3 regions of the Rhizobium sp. 62_C5_N11_2 genome follow, and region 2 is predicted to be linked to each of the others. Evidence: predicted binding sites of a transcription regulator. Region 2 holds the regulator's gene; each other region holds the start of a gene.
What was found. The regulator LexA, encoded in region 2, represses DNA repair genes until DNA is damaged. The targets are predictions, from matches to a motif close to TGTTCNNNNTGTGTTCNG.
Positions count from the first base shown of each region.

Region 1 (5,521 bases), 130 kb from region 2:
CTTCGAAATCGTCTGCATCGAACCTCTTCGTCGGCGCGAACTGCCAGAGCAGCGGCCCGAGATGATCGCCGAGTTCGCTGATGCCCGATGACAGAAATCGCTCCATCGATTCACCGGCTTCGGCAAGCACCCGCCGATTGGTGACGAAACGTGTCGCCTTCAGCGAAAAGATGAACCCGTCGGGCACGTCCGCCGCCCATTTGGCAAAGACCGCAGGCTTTTGCGTGCTGTAATAGGTGCCGTTGACCTCGATGACCTTCAGTTGGCGGCTGGCGTAATTCAGCTCGTCCTTCTGTTTCAGGTCATCGGGAAAGAAATGCCCGCGCCAGGGCTCGAAGGTCCAGCCGCCGATGCCGGTGCGGATAGTGCCGGATTTCGTCATGTTGTCCTCCCCATTCGCAGCCGCTCAGGCCGCATCGATCTCTTTGGTCATATCGACGAGTGTCCATCCTGGCCGATATGGGCTCGGCCGGCGACCCGTTTCCTGAAACCCGAAGGCGCTGTAGAGAGCGATGTTCCGCTCCATCCGCGCATTGGTGTAGAGCCGGATCTCCGGCACGGCCCATTCCCGCGCCTTGCCCTCCAGCCAGCGCAGCATCGCCACTCCATGCCCGGCACCCTGAAAGGCCGGCGAGACCGCGATGCTGAACAGCATGAGGTGATCGGCATGCCGCTCGACGACCACCAGGCCGGCCGTTTGCCCGCCGATCTCGCGCAGCCAGACCTCGCCGCGTTCGATCCGCGGCGCGTAATCCTCTGTCACCGGGATCGGCGGAGCGCCAAACAACTCGGTGTAGGGCTGATAGGCGGCGGTTGTCAGCGTCGCGATCGTTTCCAGATCATCGAGCGACGCTGGCCTCATCGTCATTCCGCCGCAACCGCCTTCTTCACCGGCCGTCGCTCCAGCAATTCCTTCAGGAAGTGTCCGGTATAGGACCGCTTCTCCTTGACGATCGCCTCGGGCGTTCCGGTCGCGACGATCTCACCGCCGCCGTCGCCGCCTTCGGGGCCGAAATCGAGCACCCAGTCGGCCGTCTTGATGACTTCGAGATTGTGCTCGATCACCACCACCGAGTTACCCTGGTTGACCAGTTCGTGCAGCATTTCGAGCAATTTGGCGACGTCGTGGAAATGCAGGCCGGTCGTCGGTTCATCGAGAATGTAGAGCGTGCGCCCCGTCGAGCGTTTCGACAGCTCCTTGGCAAGCTTGACGCGCTGCGCCTCGCCACCGGAAAGCGTATTCGCCTGCTGGCCGACCTTGATATAACCGAGACCGACATCCTTCAGCGATTGCAGCTTGTCGCGCACGGCGGGCACCGCAGCGAAGAAATCGACGCCTTCCTCCACCGTCATGTCGAGCACCTCGGCAATCGACTTCTGCTTGAAGGTGACATCGAGCGTCTCTCTGTTATAGCGCTTGCCGTGGCAGACGTCGCAGGTGACGTAGACATCGGGCAGGAAGTGCATCTCGATCTTGATGACGCCGTCGCCCTGGCAGGCCTCGCAGCGTCCGCCCTTGACGTTGAAGGAGAAACGGCCCGGCTGGTAGCCGCGTGCCTTGGCCTCCGGCAGGCCGGCGAACCAGTCGCGGATCGGCGTGAAGGCGCCGGTATAGGTCGCCGGGTTCGAGCGCGGCGTGCGGCCGATCGGCGACTGGTCGATATCGATCACCTTATCGATATGCTCGAAGCCGTCGATGCGATCATGATCGGCCGGGTTTTCACGCGCGCCCATGACGCGGCGTGCCGCCGATTTATAGAGCGTCTCGATCAGGAAGGTGGATTTGCCGCCGCCGGAAACGCCGGTCACCGCCGTGAAGACACCGAGCGGGATCGACGCCGTAACGTTCTTCAGATTGTTGCCTCGCGCCCCGACCACCTTGATCTCGCGGCCCTTCTTCGGCTTGCGGCGCTCGTCGGGAACGGGAACGCCGAGTTCGCCGGAGAGATATTTGCCGGTCAGCGAGTTCGGACTGTCCATGATATCCTGCGGCGTACCATGGGCGATAACCTGACCGCCATGAATGCCGGCCGCCGGGCCGATATCGACGACGTCGTCGGCCGACAGGATCGCATCCTCGTCATGTTCGACGACAATGACGGTGTTGCCGATGTCGCGCAGGTGCTTCAGCGTGTCGAGCAGCCGGGCATTGTCGCGCTGATGCAGGCCGATCGACGGTTCGTCGAGCACGTAAAGCACGCCCGTCAGCCCGGAGCCGATCTGCGAGGCGAGCCGGATACGCTGGCTCTCGCCGCCCGACAGCGTGCCGGAATTGCGCGAAAGGCTGAGATATTCCAGTCCGACATCGTTGAGGAAGCGCAGCCGGTCGCGGATCTCCTTGAGGATGCGCACGGCGATCTCGTTCTGCTTGGCATTGAAGCTTGCCGGCAGTGTCTCGAACCAGTCGCGGGCGACGCGGATCGACATACCGGTCACTTCGCCGATATGCAGCGTGTCGATCTTCACCGCCAGGGCCTCTGGCTTCAGGCGGAAGCCGTTGCAGGACGGGCAGGGGGCCGCCGACATGAAGCGCTCGATGTCTTCGCGCGCCCAGGCGGAATCGGTCTCCTTCCAGCGGCGCTCGAGATTGGTGATGATGCCCTCGAAATTCTTCTGGGTCGTATAGGAGCGGGCGCCGTCGGCGTAGTGGAATTCGATCTTGTCGTTGGTGCCATTGAGGATGACGTCCTTGGCCTCGTCGGAAAGATCGTTCCAGCGGGTGCCGAGCTTGAAGCCGTAATGTTTGCCGAGCGCTTCCAGCGTCTGGTTGTAATAGGGCGAGGTCGATTTGGCCCAGGGCGCGATCGCCCCGTCGCGCAGCGTCCGCTCGGGCTCGGGCACGATCAGATCCGGATCGATCTTCTGCTGGGCGCCGAGGCCATCGCAGGTCGGGCAGGCGCCGAACGGGTTGTTGAAGGAGAACAGCCTGGGTTCGATCTCGGGAATGGTGAAGCCAGAGACTGGGCAGGCGAACTTCTCCGAAAACAGCACGCGTTCATGCGTCTCGTTCAGCGACTTGTTGGCGGATCCGCCGGCCGACGTCTCTTCCGGCGGCAACGGCTTGTCGGCGAATTCGGCGACCGCCAGCCCGTCGGCGAGCTTCAGGCAGGTCTCCAGACTGTCCGCCAGCCGCGCCGAGACATCCGAGCGCACGACGATGCGGTCGACGACCACGTCGATGTCGTGCTTGTATTTCTTGTCGAGCACCGGCGCCTCGGCGATCTCGTAGAACTGGCCGTCGACCTTGACGCGCTGGAAGCCCTTCTTCATCAGCTCGGCCAGTTCCTTCTTGTATTCGCCCTTGCGGCCGCGCACGAGCGGCGCAAGAATATAAAGACGGGTGCCTTCGCCGAAATCGAGGATGCGGTCGACCATCTGGCTGACGGTCTGGCTCTCGATCGGCAGGCCGGTCGCCGGCGAATAGGGAACACCGACGCGGGCAAAGAGCAGGCGCATATAGTCGTAGATCTCGGTGACGGTGCCGACCGTCGAGCGCGGGTTGCGCGAGGTGGTCTTCTGCTCGATCGAGATGGCCGGCGACAGTCCGTCGATCTGGTCGACATCCGGCTTCTGCATCATTTCGAGGAACTGGCGGGCATAGGCCGACAGGCTCTCGACATAGCGCCGCTGGCCCTCGGCATAGATCGTGTCGAAGGCGAGCGAGGATTTGCCGGAACCCGACAGCCCGGTCATGACGATCAGCTTGTTACGCGGCAGATCGAGATCGATGCTCTTGAGATTATGCTCGCGCGCGCCGCGGATGGAGATCGTCTTCAGTTCGCTCATCGTCTCTGCTTTGGTTTTCTGGATGACAGCCCTTATTTAGTGATGCCGACGGGCGAGTCGAGGCTGAATATCCGCAAGGGCTCAAGGTTTTCGATTCTGTTGACAGGATCATACGGATAAACTAGAACAAATAAAGAACAAAATTCCTGATGAATGCATGCGGCTTTCTGATGGGATAAACATGTGGATTAAATGCCGCCCATGCGCATCGGCGGTCCGTGATGGTTTAAGGTGCGCCGATCGATTAAACGCCGCCGGGCAGGGCGGCAGGCAGGGTGAGAAGTATGGCTGGTAGCGTGAATAAGGTAATTCTGGTTGGAAACGTCGGTGCAGACCCCGAAATCCGCCGCACTCAGGATGGCCGGCCGATCGCCAATCTTCGTATCGCGACGTCGGAGACCTGGCGCGATCGCAATTCCGGCGAGCGCCGTGAGAAGACCGAATGGCACACTGTCGTCGTCTTCAACGAGGGCCTCTGCAAGGTCGTCGAGCAATATGTGAAGAAGGGCGCCAAGCTCTATATCGAAGGCCAGCTGCAGACCCGCAAGTGGCAGGACCAGCAGGGCCAGGATCGTTACAGCACGGAAGTGGTGCTGCAGGGGTTTGGTTCGACGCTGACGATGCTCGACGGCCGCGGTGAAGGCGGCGGCGCGAGCGGCGGCCGTGGCAGTGCCGCTGGCGGCAACGATTACGGCGACGATTACGGCGCCCCGGCTCCCTCCTCATCGCCGAGCCGCGGCGGTGGCGGCGGTGGCAACTTCTCGCGGGATCTCGACGACGATATCCCGTTCTGATCGATAGCCTTTGCTGGCTTTGTGAAAGAGGTGAGAGAGCATGATGCCTTGGATGGCGTCATGCTCTTTTTCTTTGATTTCGCGGCAGATGCCGCGATTTTCAGTGCGGTGTCGCGCTGATGAGGTTGAGCGCCGATTTTGCCCCGTCGACGACGAATTGTGCGGCAAGGGCGGCGAGGATGACGCCGAGAAGGCGTGTCAGGATGGCCCGGCCAGTGACGCCGAGGAAACGGTCCAGCCTTTCAGCGACGAGCAGCATGAGGAAAGTCAGCAACAGATTGGCGGCAAGGACGCCGATCAGCTGCGCCTTTCCGACGGATGTCGCCAGCGTGCCGGCAAGCAGGATCGTCGCCGAGATCGCGCCCGGGCCGGCGATCAGCGGCAAGGCGAGGGGAAAGACGGCGATATTCTCGATGTGATCCTTGGTGATCGCCACCTCGGTCGCCTTCTCCTTGCGGTCCTGGCGCTTTTCGAACACCATCTCGAAGGCGATCCAGAACAGCAGCAGACCACCCGCGATGCGGAAGGCGCCGATCGAAATCCCGAGCACGCTGAGCACGCCGGCGCCGAACAGAGCGAAGACGGCGAGGATGATGAAGGCGATGGTCGAGCCACGCAGCGCCACCTGCGTGCGCTCACTGCGGCTCATGCCTGTCGTCAGCCCCAGAAAGATCGGTGCGAGCCCCGGCGGATCGATGGTGACGAGAAGCGTCGTGAAGGCGTTGATCAATTGGTCGGCGCTTGCCATCGGCTCTCCGGAACCCCATATGAGTGCGTGGTTTTTATGATTGTGAAGCGGGGATTCCGATTTGGCAAATATCCCGCAGCGGCCCGCGGCGGATTTGTCCGGTCCGGCCGCGCAACTTGCATGTTTTACCGTCTTTAAGCCGCAAAAGCCTGTTCAAAACGCGCTGTGAAATTGGCGCGGGAACAGGCTTTCC
Region 1 covers NZ_JBPWPW010000001.1:1,938,176-1,943,696, forward strand. Annotated here, with positions in the region: gene AB8B31_RS09860 (DUF72 domain-containing protein) at 1-382, opposite strand, end outside; gene AB8B31_RS09865 (GNAT family N-acetyltransferase) at 407-868, opposite strand; gene uvrA (excinuclease ABC subunit UvrA) at 865-3,786, opposite strand; gene AB8B31_RS09875 (single-stranded DNA-binding protein) at 4,071-4,580, shown strand; gene AB8B31_RS09880 (MarC family protein) at 4,681-5,328, opposite strand.
Region 1: uvrA (excinuclease ABC subunit UvrA) is a predicted target of LexA. The motif match lies at 3,909-3,926, and genes of this name have one in related genera.

Region 2 (5,521 bases):
CTCTCCATCTGGCAGGGACCGGCAATTAGCGACAGGCGGCCGGTATTGGAAAAGGTCACCTGGCCTTGGCCTTCGCCGATCTTGACTTCGGAATTCGTCTCAGTGCTCATCGTGTCTCCTCGAAGGCGAAGAGCGTGCCCTGCCCGGGCGCGGGCTTCACCAGAATGCGATTGTTCTTGCGCGTGTATGTCACCCCGTTAGCAGCCAAATGCGCTTCTGTCACGGCAAGATCGGCGACAATGAAGAGGATTGCCCGGCCACGGAGGCCGCGATCGGCGGATGAGCCGGCGATCTCGAAATAGGCTTCTAGCCCTTCCGGCGTCATCAGGCTGATTTTCGCGTTCGAAGCAGCAACATTGACGCCAAAACCGGTTTTCTCGACTGCCGCCTGCGCCACGGCAAGGCCGACGAAGGCTCCGAAAGCGGCGGCATCAGGCGCGCAGAGCGCGATCTCGGCAATGCCGGTGACGCCATTGGCATGCGTCTCCAGCGCGCCGCGGTCGGCCGGCAGCGGATTGACGCGTTCGACGCTGAAAAGGAAGAGATCGGGCGCTCGCAGGTCGCCGGCAAAAGCCAGCTTGAAGCCGGCGACGCTCTCAGAACCGTCCGGCATCGTCATCGGCCGGGTGAACTGCAGCATCTCGCCGGCGCTCGATCCGTTGCCGACGAAGTTCTGATGATCGATGCCGGCATCCTTACTACCGAAAGCAAGCCCCGAAAGCCCCTCCTCGCCGCAGCGGAAGCGGAAGGCCCGGTTGCGGGCGGTGAAAACATTGCCTTGCCGCGCTGAGGCCTCGCTCTCCTCGACACTCGCAATCCCGAGCGGCTCCAGATAAGTCTTGTCGGCAAAAAAGACGCAGGCGTTTTCCGTTCCGAAGGGATGGCGTGCATCGGCGGCAACGGTGAAGCCGAGCTTGCCAAGCCTCTCGCGCGCCAGATCGATATTGACGACGGGCAGCACCACATGATCCAGCGGGTGCGGCTTGGCGGAACGCTCGTTCATGATATCCCTCCTGGAAGCGGCAAGAGATGTGCGATGGCGCGCCCCTCAATGCAAGACATGTGTCCCAATCCGGCGAATGAAAATAAAAATCTCAACGAGTTGGCGCCAAGTTTTACGGAAATTTAGCTACTTGCGGAACACATATGGAACATATAGTGTCTGTTCTGGATTTGTTTCAATCACGAGGTCACAACGTCGATGCTCACGCGCAAACAACAGGAGCTTCTCCTTTTCATTCATGAGCGCATGAAGGAATCCGGCGTTCCGCCATCTTTCGACGAAATGAAGGATGCCCTGGACCTCGCTTCCAAGTCCGGGATTCACCGGCTGATTACGGCGCTCGAGGAACGTGGCTTCATTCGCCGCCTACCGAACCGCGCCCGTGCGCTCGAGGTTATCAAGCTTCCGGAGGCCTACAGCCCCAGCATTCAGCCCCGGCGGGGCTTTTCGCCCAGCGTCATCGAGGGCAGCCTTGGCAAGCCGCAGCCGGTCGCCACTCCTGCTCCGGCAAAACCCGTCGCCGACAACGGCAACTCGGTATCCGTGCCGGTCATGGGCCGTATCGCCGCCGGTGTTCCGATCTCGGCGATCCAGAACAACACCCACGAAATCGTCGTTCCGGCGGACATGCTCGGTTCCGGTGAACATTATGCGCTCGAGGTCAAGGGCGATTCGATGATCGACGCCGGCATCTTCGACGGCGACACCGTGATTATTCGCAACGGCAGCACCGCAAGTCCTGGCGACATCGTCGTTGCTCTCGTCGATGACGAAGAAGCGACACTCAAACGCTTCCGCCGCAAAGGCGCCTCGATCGCGCTGGAGGCGGCCAACCCGGCTTACGAGACCCGGATTTTCGGGCCGGACCGCGTCAAGGTTCAGGGCAAGCTCGTCGGCCTCATTCGCCGCTATCACTGACATCAGGCAGTCCGGATTCGGCAAAACTGTTGCTGCGCCAGTCATAGGCGCGATGCCGCATCCATGGCCGCGACAATGCATCGAATGCGGTTGCGACCTCCAGGCCGGCGTCGGCGAAGCGCAACTCGACGGAACCGGTCCTGCGCAGCGTTTCGCCGGTGAAGAGCGTCGCCCCTGAGCGGCAGCTGTTGAAGCGCAGGCGGACCGACGTCACGACGATATCGGCCGCGTCGCATGCCGGACCGAGATAGGCGGCATTGTCGATGACAGCAACCACGTGACCATTGCCAAGCCTTGATATGCACCAGGCCTTCTTGACGCAGGAAAAGCGGTTTGCTTCACCACCAGCTGCAGCCGCCCGCATCGCCGACCTTGCTTCGTTCTGCTGATCGCGGGAAAGCCTGACGCGGCGGTCTTCTCCCTCCGGCGGGATAGCAGGACCATCCAGCATCTTCGGCGGGTGATGCGTCGGCAGGACCAGCGCTCTCTGCCACTGGTCGAAGATGAAATCCGGCGGTCTTTCACGGTTGGAAGCCATGGCCCCCGCCTCGACGATTGCGACGAGACCACCATCCTCCGAAATCGCCAGATCCGGCGGCCGGGGAACCGGCAGAAGCAAGAGGACGAGCGTCGACACCGCGATGATCGATGTGCCGATATGGTGCAGCCGGGTGCGGAGCAGCGTCAGCAGCAGAAAGCCTGCGACGGCTATCGCGAAATACCAAGCGGGCAAGCGGCCGATGCCGATGTCGCCACCCCAGCCGGACACCGTCTTTGCGATCGCGATCACCAGATCGAGGCCGAATCCGACGACCTTCCAAGGCAAAACGTCCAGACCGAAAGGCATGAGCAGCATCGCCAGCAACCCGGCCGGCATGATGATGAAGGAGATGATCGGCATCGTCGCGAGGTTTGCCGGCAGGCCATAGGCAGTCAGGCGATGAAAATGCTCGATCGAAAACAGCGCGGTGGAAAAGCCGCCGATCAGCGAGGTCAGGAAGACGCCGCCGAAGAAACCCGCAACCGTAACGACGGGCCGAAAAACCGGCAGCTTCAGGAAAGCGTTTTCGCGGACGCGCCGGTCCTTCCACAGCTGGTAGCCAGATACCAACGCCAATGTCGCGGCAAAGGACATCTGGAAGCTCGGACCCAAGACCTCGGACGGTGAAATGGCGAGAATGACGAGCGCCGAGAGAGCGACATTGCGCAGGCTGATCGACGGCCGGTCGAAGAAGACGGCAATCAACATGATCGCCATCATGATGAAGGCGCGTTCGGCCGAGACGGCAAAGCCGGAGATCAGGAAATAGGCCGTGACGGCGATGAGCGCGCCGGCAGCAGCGATCTTCTTGGTCGGATAGGCTTGGGCGACACCGGGAAAGAGGCTGAGCAGCATGCGGAAACCGACGAAGAAGATGCCGGCTGACAGCGCCATGTTGAGGCCGGAGATAGCGATGATATGAGCCAGACCGGACTGGCGCAGCGCCTCCGTCGTCTCATTCGAGATGGCGCGCCGCTCGTCCGTCACCAGAGCAGCGGCAAAAGCGCCGGTGTCGCCGGGCAGGATCGACCTTATGCGGTCGCCGATACCGCTGCGCAGCCGATAGAGACCTTCGAGCAGCGCTTCCGTCGTCGATCTGGCCGCTTGCGGACCTGCCTGCAAATCGACCTTTGTCGGCGCACCGTAGAAGAAGCCGTTGGCGCCGATGCCATCGAAATAGGCACCGAAGGAGAAGTCGTTGAGCTCCGGAAGCGCTGGACCTGCTGGCGGCGTCAGCCGTGCCCTGCCGGTTATGATATCACCGATCTCGAAAGGCGCGTCCGCGCCGCGGGCGATCGCGGTTATGCGCCCCGGCGGCCGCTTCACCTCCGGCGCCTCAGTGCCGGTGACGGCAAGAATATAGCGCCACCGCCCGCGACCATCGCCTTCGCGCCGCTCGACACGGCCGGTCACCGTCGTCGTCACTGATGAATCGAGGATCACGGTCGAAGCCCGTCGGCTCTCGAGCTGCGCCGAGACCACGCCGCAGGCGACAAGTGCAAGCGCCAGCAGCGTTGCCCGCAATGCCGCCCGGCTGCGGCTGGCGATGAGAACCGCGACGGTCAGCACCAACAGGCAGAGCAGCGATGCAACGAGCGGGAAGTCCGATGCCGCTAGAAACCAGAAGGCTGAGCCGGCGCCGAGGAAGACCGGTGAGAACAGCAGCAGGCGGCCATGGTCCGCCTCTTCGCCCAGCATGCGCATGCCACCACGCAGCGATTGCGAGGCTGCTGCCGGCAGCCGGTGGCGCCACGGTGTCGCCGACTGCGTCCTTGCAGGCCGCGTCACCACGACAGGCGGAGAAAAACCGGCGGAGTCGGCAAGGCCGGCGCCTGCTTCCGGCCGCAATTCGACTGTCGTCAACTCCTGCATGTGCTGCCCAAGGTCACTCGCCCAGACAGCCAGAATGCAACCGCCAATCAAATCCGGCAAGAATAATCGATTGAAAAGTGAGGGAAAATTGAAAGAGCCAAAAGAGCAGTCGAATCATCGGCTTCCGATATGCATGCGGCTCATCGCTGCAGTGCCTAAAAGGTGATACTGCAATGCACAAAATGCCATCACGGTAACTTGGCATTAGCCTCGCGATCATATAGCTATCGGTGAGGACGCTTAACCCCTATGGCGCTTTTATGGCGCCACCGCCATTTCGGAGGATCAGCATGACGGATCAAAGCGCTACAATAAAAATCGGTGACAAATCAGTCGACCTTGCCGTTAAAAGCGGCACGATCGGACCGAGCGTCATCGATATCGGTGCCCTCTACAAGAACACGGCTTCCTTCACCTACGATCCGGGTTTCACGTCGACTGCATCCTGTGAATCGAAAATCACCTACATCGACGGCGACGAAGGTGTCCTGCTGCATCGCGGCTATCCGATCGAGCAGCTCGCCGAACATGGCGACTTCCTCGAGGTCTGCTACCTCTTGCTTTACGGCGAACTGCCGACCACCGTGCAGAAGAAGGATTTCGATTATCGCGTCACGCACCACACCATGGTGCACGAGCAGATGAGCCGCTTCTTCACCGGCTTCCGCCGCGATGCGCATCCGATGGCGGTCATGTGCGGCTGCGTCGGCGCGCTGTCGGCCTTCTACCACGACTCCACCGACATCACCGATCCGCACCAGCGCATGGTCGCCAGCCTGCGCATGATCGCCAAGATGCCGACGCTTGCCGCCATGGCCTACAAGTACCATATCGGCCAGCCCTTCGTTTACCCGAAGAACGACCTCGACTATGCCTCGAACTTCCTGCGAATGTGTTTTGCCGTGCCTTGCGAGGAATATGTGGTCAATCCGGTGCTTGCCCGCGCCATGGACCGCATCTTCATCCTGCATGCCGATCATGAGCAGAACGCCTCGACCTCGACCGTCCGTCTCGCCGGTTCGTCGGGCGCCAACCCGTTCGCCTGCATCGCTGCCGGCATCGCCTGCCTCTGGGGCCCCGCGCATGGCGGCGCCAACGAAGCAGCGCTCAACATGCTGAACGAGATAGGCTCGGTCGACCACATTCCGGAATATATCGCCCGCGCCAAGGACAAGAACGATCCGTTC
Region 2 covers NZ_JBPWPW010000001.1:1,806,059-1,811,579, reverse strand. Annotated here, with positions in the region: gene kdsA (3-deoxy-8-phosphooctulonate synthase) at 1-110, opposite strand, end outside; gene AB8B31_RS09210 (VOC family protein) at 107-1,003, opposite strand; gene lexA (transcriptional repressor LexA) at 1,202-1,921, shown strand; gene AB8B31_RS09200 (ComEC/Rec2 family competence protein) at 1,902-4,334, opposite strand; gene gltA (citrate synthase) at 4,625-5,521, shown strand, end outside.

Region 3 (5,521 bases), 1.1 Mb from region 2:
ATGGCGCCAGCGTCACCTCAGATGTATCGGATACAGGCTTTGAAGCAAAGCGGCGCTCGCGCCAGAGGATGTAGAAGCCTGATGCCACGATGATGGCAATGCCGAGCCATTTGACCGCATCCGGAAAGTCGCCGAAGACCAGCCAGGCGAAGATTGTCGCCGAGACGATCTCGAAATATTGCAGCGGCGCCAGCGTCGAGGCCGGTGCTGCGCGATAGGCGTAGACGCCGAGGATGCCGGTGATTGCGGCCATGGCGCCGACGCCGGCGACATAGAACCAGGCGCGGCCTTCCGGCATGACCGGATCGAAGAGGTCGGAGCCGGTTCCCTGACCGAGGAAAAGCAGGAGGACACAGAAGAGCAGGCCCCAGATGCTCATCTGGAACTGCATCGACCAGGGGTCTTCCCTGCGCGAGAGGGCGCGGGTCATCAGCACGAAGATGGCGATGCAGAGCGCGCTGACGACAGGCAGAAGCGCGATGTAGCCGACCTCTTCGAAACTCGGCTGGATGATCAGCATCGCCCCGAAGAAGCCGACGCCGCAGGCGGTATACCGCCGCCAGCCAATCGTCTCCTTCAGGAAGATGCCACCGAGGATCGTCACCATGATTGGCTCGACGAAGAAGATCGCGATCGCGTCTGCGACCGCCATATATTTCAGCGTCGTGACGAAGGAGATCATCGAGACGGTGATGATCGCGCCGCGGATGGCATGGAACAGGCTCTGTCGCCAGGAAAAATCGGCGAAGCTGCGCCGCCATATCACGAGTGGCAGCATGCAGAGCGCCTGGACGATGAAACGGCCGGCGGTGATCTCCCCGGATGGCACGGTCGTGATCGCAAGCTTGGCAAAAATATCGATGAGCGGCGAGACCATCACCGAGAGTACCATCAGCACAAGCCCCATCGTCACGTCGGAGGCGGACGAAACGGGGCGGGCGGAGGAGCTGCTCATGATGAAATCCCTGTACTCAGGATATTGGTCGCTCAGGATCTTGCGACGGCCCTGTCGCACCACTCGCCAAAGGCTGCGATCGCCGCATCCGCGCCGATCTCATTCAGTGTTTCGTGCCGCATGTCCTGATATATCTCACTGCTGATACGGGAGAAGCCTTGGTCTTTCAAATGCTTTGACAGCCAGAGCACCGCTTTTCCACGCTCCGTCGCCGGGTCCACTCCACCGCCGACCAGATGGATCGGCATATCCCGCGGCAGCCGGTCTAGATGGATTTTCTGCGGCGCGCGGAAGGTCAACTCGAAGAGATCGAGCCAGAGAGAGACTGAGGCGTCGAAGCCGCAGAGTGGATCGGCGACATACTTGTCAACTTCATCAGGACGACGCGACAGCCAATCGAACTCGGTGCGGCGGCCGGCAATGGATTTGCCCCAGGTGCCGAAGGTGAGCTTCGGCAGCAGGCCGCTCGGCACGTCAGAGCCCTTCAGCATGCGCTCGGCAAGCAGGATCGCCTGGGCGGCGCGGCCGGCAAGGCCAACGGCGAAATTCGAATTCCAGACGGCGACAGCATCGAAGTCGGCCGGAGCCGTGACGGCTGCATTGAGGGCGATGAGGCCGCCCATCGAATGGCCGAAGAGGATCACCGGCAGGCCGGGATGGCAGGAGGCCGCATGGCCGCGCATGGCGATGACGTCGCCAATCACCCTTTCGACCCCACCACGCCGGGCAAAGCGGCCGATCGGCGCATCGGCTGCCGTCGTCTCGCCGTGGCCGCGATGATCGTGGGCATAGACATGATAGCCGCGCACCGCCATCGCCTCGGCAAAGGAGCGGTATCGTTTCGAATGTTCGGCCAGGCCATGCGATATCAACAGGATGCCGCGTGCCGCAGCTTCGGCCTTAGCATGGTGATAGGCCAGCGACGCCCCAGGCACGACGAGCCTTTGCGTTTCAGAAAACATGTGGATCCTCCCGGCGGCAACAGACCAGATCGCCGGGTAATTGCAACATCGGCGTTTGGTTATCCGATAACAAATTGCAGCCTTGTTGCGATTCAGGGTTGCGATCGTTTGAATTTGATGCTTATTTGTTCCTGTATTGTTCTTTTTGGGGGTTGAAATGAGCAGCATGCAGTTGCGTACTTTGTCGTTCGCTGTGTCGATGGTTATTGCCGGCGCCGCCGTGGCGCAGGAGGCCGGCGGGCGCACCCGCTTCATTCTGGCGGCGAGCTGGCAGCCGGCTTTTTGCCAGACAAACCAGAAGAAGGCCGAATGCGCCAGCCAGACCGGCGAGCGCCCTGACGCGACGAACTTCTCGTTGCACGGGCTCTGGCCGATGCGGCAGGATTATTGTGGTGTGAGCGCCGATCAGAAGACCGCCGACAAGGACGGCGACTGGAACAAGCTGCCGGAGGTCACGCTTGCAGCGGAGACGAAGACGGCGCTTGCCAAGGCGATGCCCGGCACGCAATCCGGCCTGGAACGGCATGAATGGGTGAAGCACGGCACCTGCACGAAGATGAGTGCCGACGACTATTTCGGCGTCGGTGTGCATCTCGTGGGCGCACTCAACGCGTCGGCTGTGCGTGATCTCTTCGCTGCCAATATCGGCAAGCCGGTCAAGGCCGAAGCGATCAAGGCGGCTTTCGACAAGAGCTTTGGACCGGGTGCCGGCGATCGTGTCAAGATGAGCTGCCGGCGGGCCGGCAATGTCAGGATGATCAGCGAGCTGACGATCGGGCTTTCGGAAGCTGCCGGAGCGGCATCGGCGAAAAGTGCCGGGCTTGCCGATCTGATCCAGGGTGCTGGAAAAACGTCGTTCGGCTGCGACGAGGGCGTCGTCGACGCTGCGGGCTTTTGACCGGAAATCCTGAGTAAACCGGGTTTCGGCGTTGCCCGGAGGCGCTGTTTCGCCTACATAGCGGCACAATCAAAGTTTCCCGCCCGGAGCAGCGCAGCATGGCACGTCAGTTCATCTATCATATGTCCGGCCTCAACAAGGCCTATGGCAACAAGAAGATCCTGGAGAATATCCACCTTTCGTTCTACCCGGATGCCAAGATCGGTATCCTCGGTCCGAACGGCGCGGGTAAATCCACCGTACTGCGCATCATCGCGGGCCAGGACAAGGAGTATACCGGCGAAGCCTGGCTCGCCGAAGGTGCGACGGTCGGCTATCTGGAGCAGGAGCCGCATCTCGATCCCAACAAGACGGTGTTCGAGAACGTCATGGAAGGCGTTGCCTCGAAGACCGCTGTCCTCGATCGTTACAACGAATTGATGATGAACTATTCCGATGAGACGGCGGAAGAGGGCGCCAAGCTTCAGGACGTCATCGACAGCCAGAACCTCTGGGATCTGGAAAGCCAGGTCGAGATGGCGATGGAAGCGCTGCGTTGCCCGCCGCGCGACGCCGAAGTCACCAGCCTTTCCGGTGGTGAGCGTCGCCGTGTCGCGCTCTGCCGTCTGCTGCTTTCGCAGCCGGATCTGCTGCTGCTTGACGAACCGACCAACCACCTGGACGCCGAAACCATCGCCTGGCTCGAAAAGCATCTACGCGACTATCCGGGCGCCGTGATGATGATCACCCACGATCGCTACTTCCTGGACAATGTCACCGGATGGATCCTCGAACTCGACCGCGGTCGTGGCATTCCTTACGAAGGCAACTACTCGGCCTACCTGCAGGCGAAAGCCAAGCGCATGCTGCAGGAAAGCCGCGAAGACGCGTCGCGCCAGAAGGCGATCAGCCGCGAACAGGAATGGATCGCTTCCAGCCCGAAGGCCCGTCAGGCCAAGTCCAAGGCCCGTATCAAGTCCTACGAGCAACTGGTGGATGCCGCCGAGAAGCAGCGTCCCGGCGACGCGCAGATCATCATCCCGGTCAGCGAGCGCCTCGGCCAGGTGGTCATCGAGATGGAAGGCATCATCAAGGGCTTCGAGGGCCGCACGCTGATCAACGACCTGTCGATCAAGCTGCCGCCGGGCGGCATTGTCGGCATCATCGGCCCGAACGGCGCCGGCAAGACAACACTGTTCAAGATGATCACCGGCCAGGAAAAGCCGGATGGCGGTTCGATCCGTATCGGCGAGACCGTGCATCTCGGTTATGTCGACCAGAGCCGTGACGCGCTTGCGGCTGACAAGACGGTCTGGGAGGAAATCTCCGGCGGCGCCGAAATCATCAAGCTCGGCAAATTCGACATGAACTCCCGTGCCTATTGCGGCGCCTTCAACTTCAAGGGCGGCGACCAGCAGCAGAAGGTCGGCAATCTCTCCGGCGGTCAGCGCAACCGCGTTCACCTTGCCAAGATGCTGAAGGCCGGCGGCAACGTTCTGCTGCTCGACGAACCGACCAACGACCTCGATACGGAAACGCTGGGTGCGCTGGAAAACGCGCTTGAGAATTTCGCCGGCTGCGCCATCATCATCAGCCACGATCGCATGTTCCTTGACCGTCTGGCGACGCATATCCTCGCTTTCGAAGGCGACGGCCATGTCGAATGGTTCGAAGGTAACTTCGAGGATTATGAACAGGACAAGGTGCGCCGCCTTGGCCCCGACGCCCTTAACCCGGGCAGCCAGGCCCACAAGCGCCTGACGCGCTGATTTATTCCAACTGTTTTCGCTTGCGAGAGCCCCGGTTCGGCCGGGGCTTTTTCATATCTGGCTCTGTCGCAATCTGAGCAGGCAATTTCGTGGAGAGAGCGAATTCTCGCTTGCCACTGCTTTTCAAATCACATAAAGATATCTTTATATCTTGATTGGATCGAAGATGAGCGAACCCTTGAAGCTTGGACTGGATGCGCTGGTGGACGTCTTGAAGGCGGCCGGCGAGCCCACGCGCCTGCGTCTTCTGGCGCTTCTTGACGGCGGCGACCTTACGGTGACCGATCTTACCGAAATTCTCGGCCAATCCCAGCCCCGCATCTCCCGTCACCTGAAGCTGCTCGGCGAGGCCGAACTGATCGAACGCTACCAGGAGGGCGCCTGGGCCTATTTCCGCCTCAAGCAGGACGGCAAGGCCGCCATGCTGGTGCGGGCGCTGCTGAAGCATGTTTCCGAGAACGATCCGACCATCCTTCGCGACGGCGAGCGGCTCTCGCAGGTCAAGCGTCAGCGCGCCGAGCGGGCGCAGGCCTATTTCAGCCGCAACGCGGCCGAGTGGGACGAGCTTCGCCGCCTGCATGCGGCCGACGAAGAGGTCGACGCCGCTGTCATCCGGCTGCTCGGCAGCCAGCCGATCGACTCGCTGCTCGATCTCGGCACCGGCACCGGCCGCATCCTCGAACTCTTGTCCGGGCTCTACCGCCGCGCGACCGGCGTCGATGCCAGCCGCGACATGCTGAGCGTGGCGCGTGCGAATCTCGACAAGTCCCGCATCACCAAGGCCACCGTGCGCCATGCCGATATCCTCAACCTGCCGTTCGAGGGACAGGATTTCGATCTGGTGACGATCCATCAGGTGCTGCATTTCTTCGATCAGCCGGAAATTGCGATCGCGGAAGCGGCGCGCATGCTCCGGCCGGGCGGCCGGCTCGTGGTCATCGACCTTGCGCCGCACACG
Region 3 covers NZ_JBPWPW010000001.1:2,874,478-2,879,998, reverse strand. Annotated here, with positions in the region: gene AB8B31_RS14495 (DMT family transporter) at 1-955, opposite strand, end outside; gene AB8B31_RS14490 (alpha/beta fold hydrolase) at 988-1,917, opposite strand; gene AB8B31_RS14485 (ribonuclease T2 family protein) at 2,075-2,815, shown strand; gene ettA (energy-dependent translational throttle protein EttA) at 2,914-4,563, shown strand; gene AB8B31_RS14475 (ArsR/SmtB family transcription factor) at 4,730-5,521, shown strand, end outside.
Region 3: AB8B31_RS14485 (ribonuclease T2 family protein) is a predicted target of LexA. The motif match lies at 2,044-2,061, and genes of this name have one in related genera.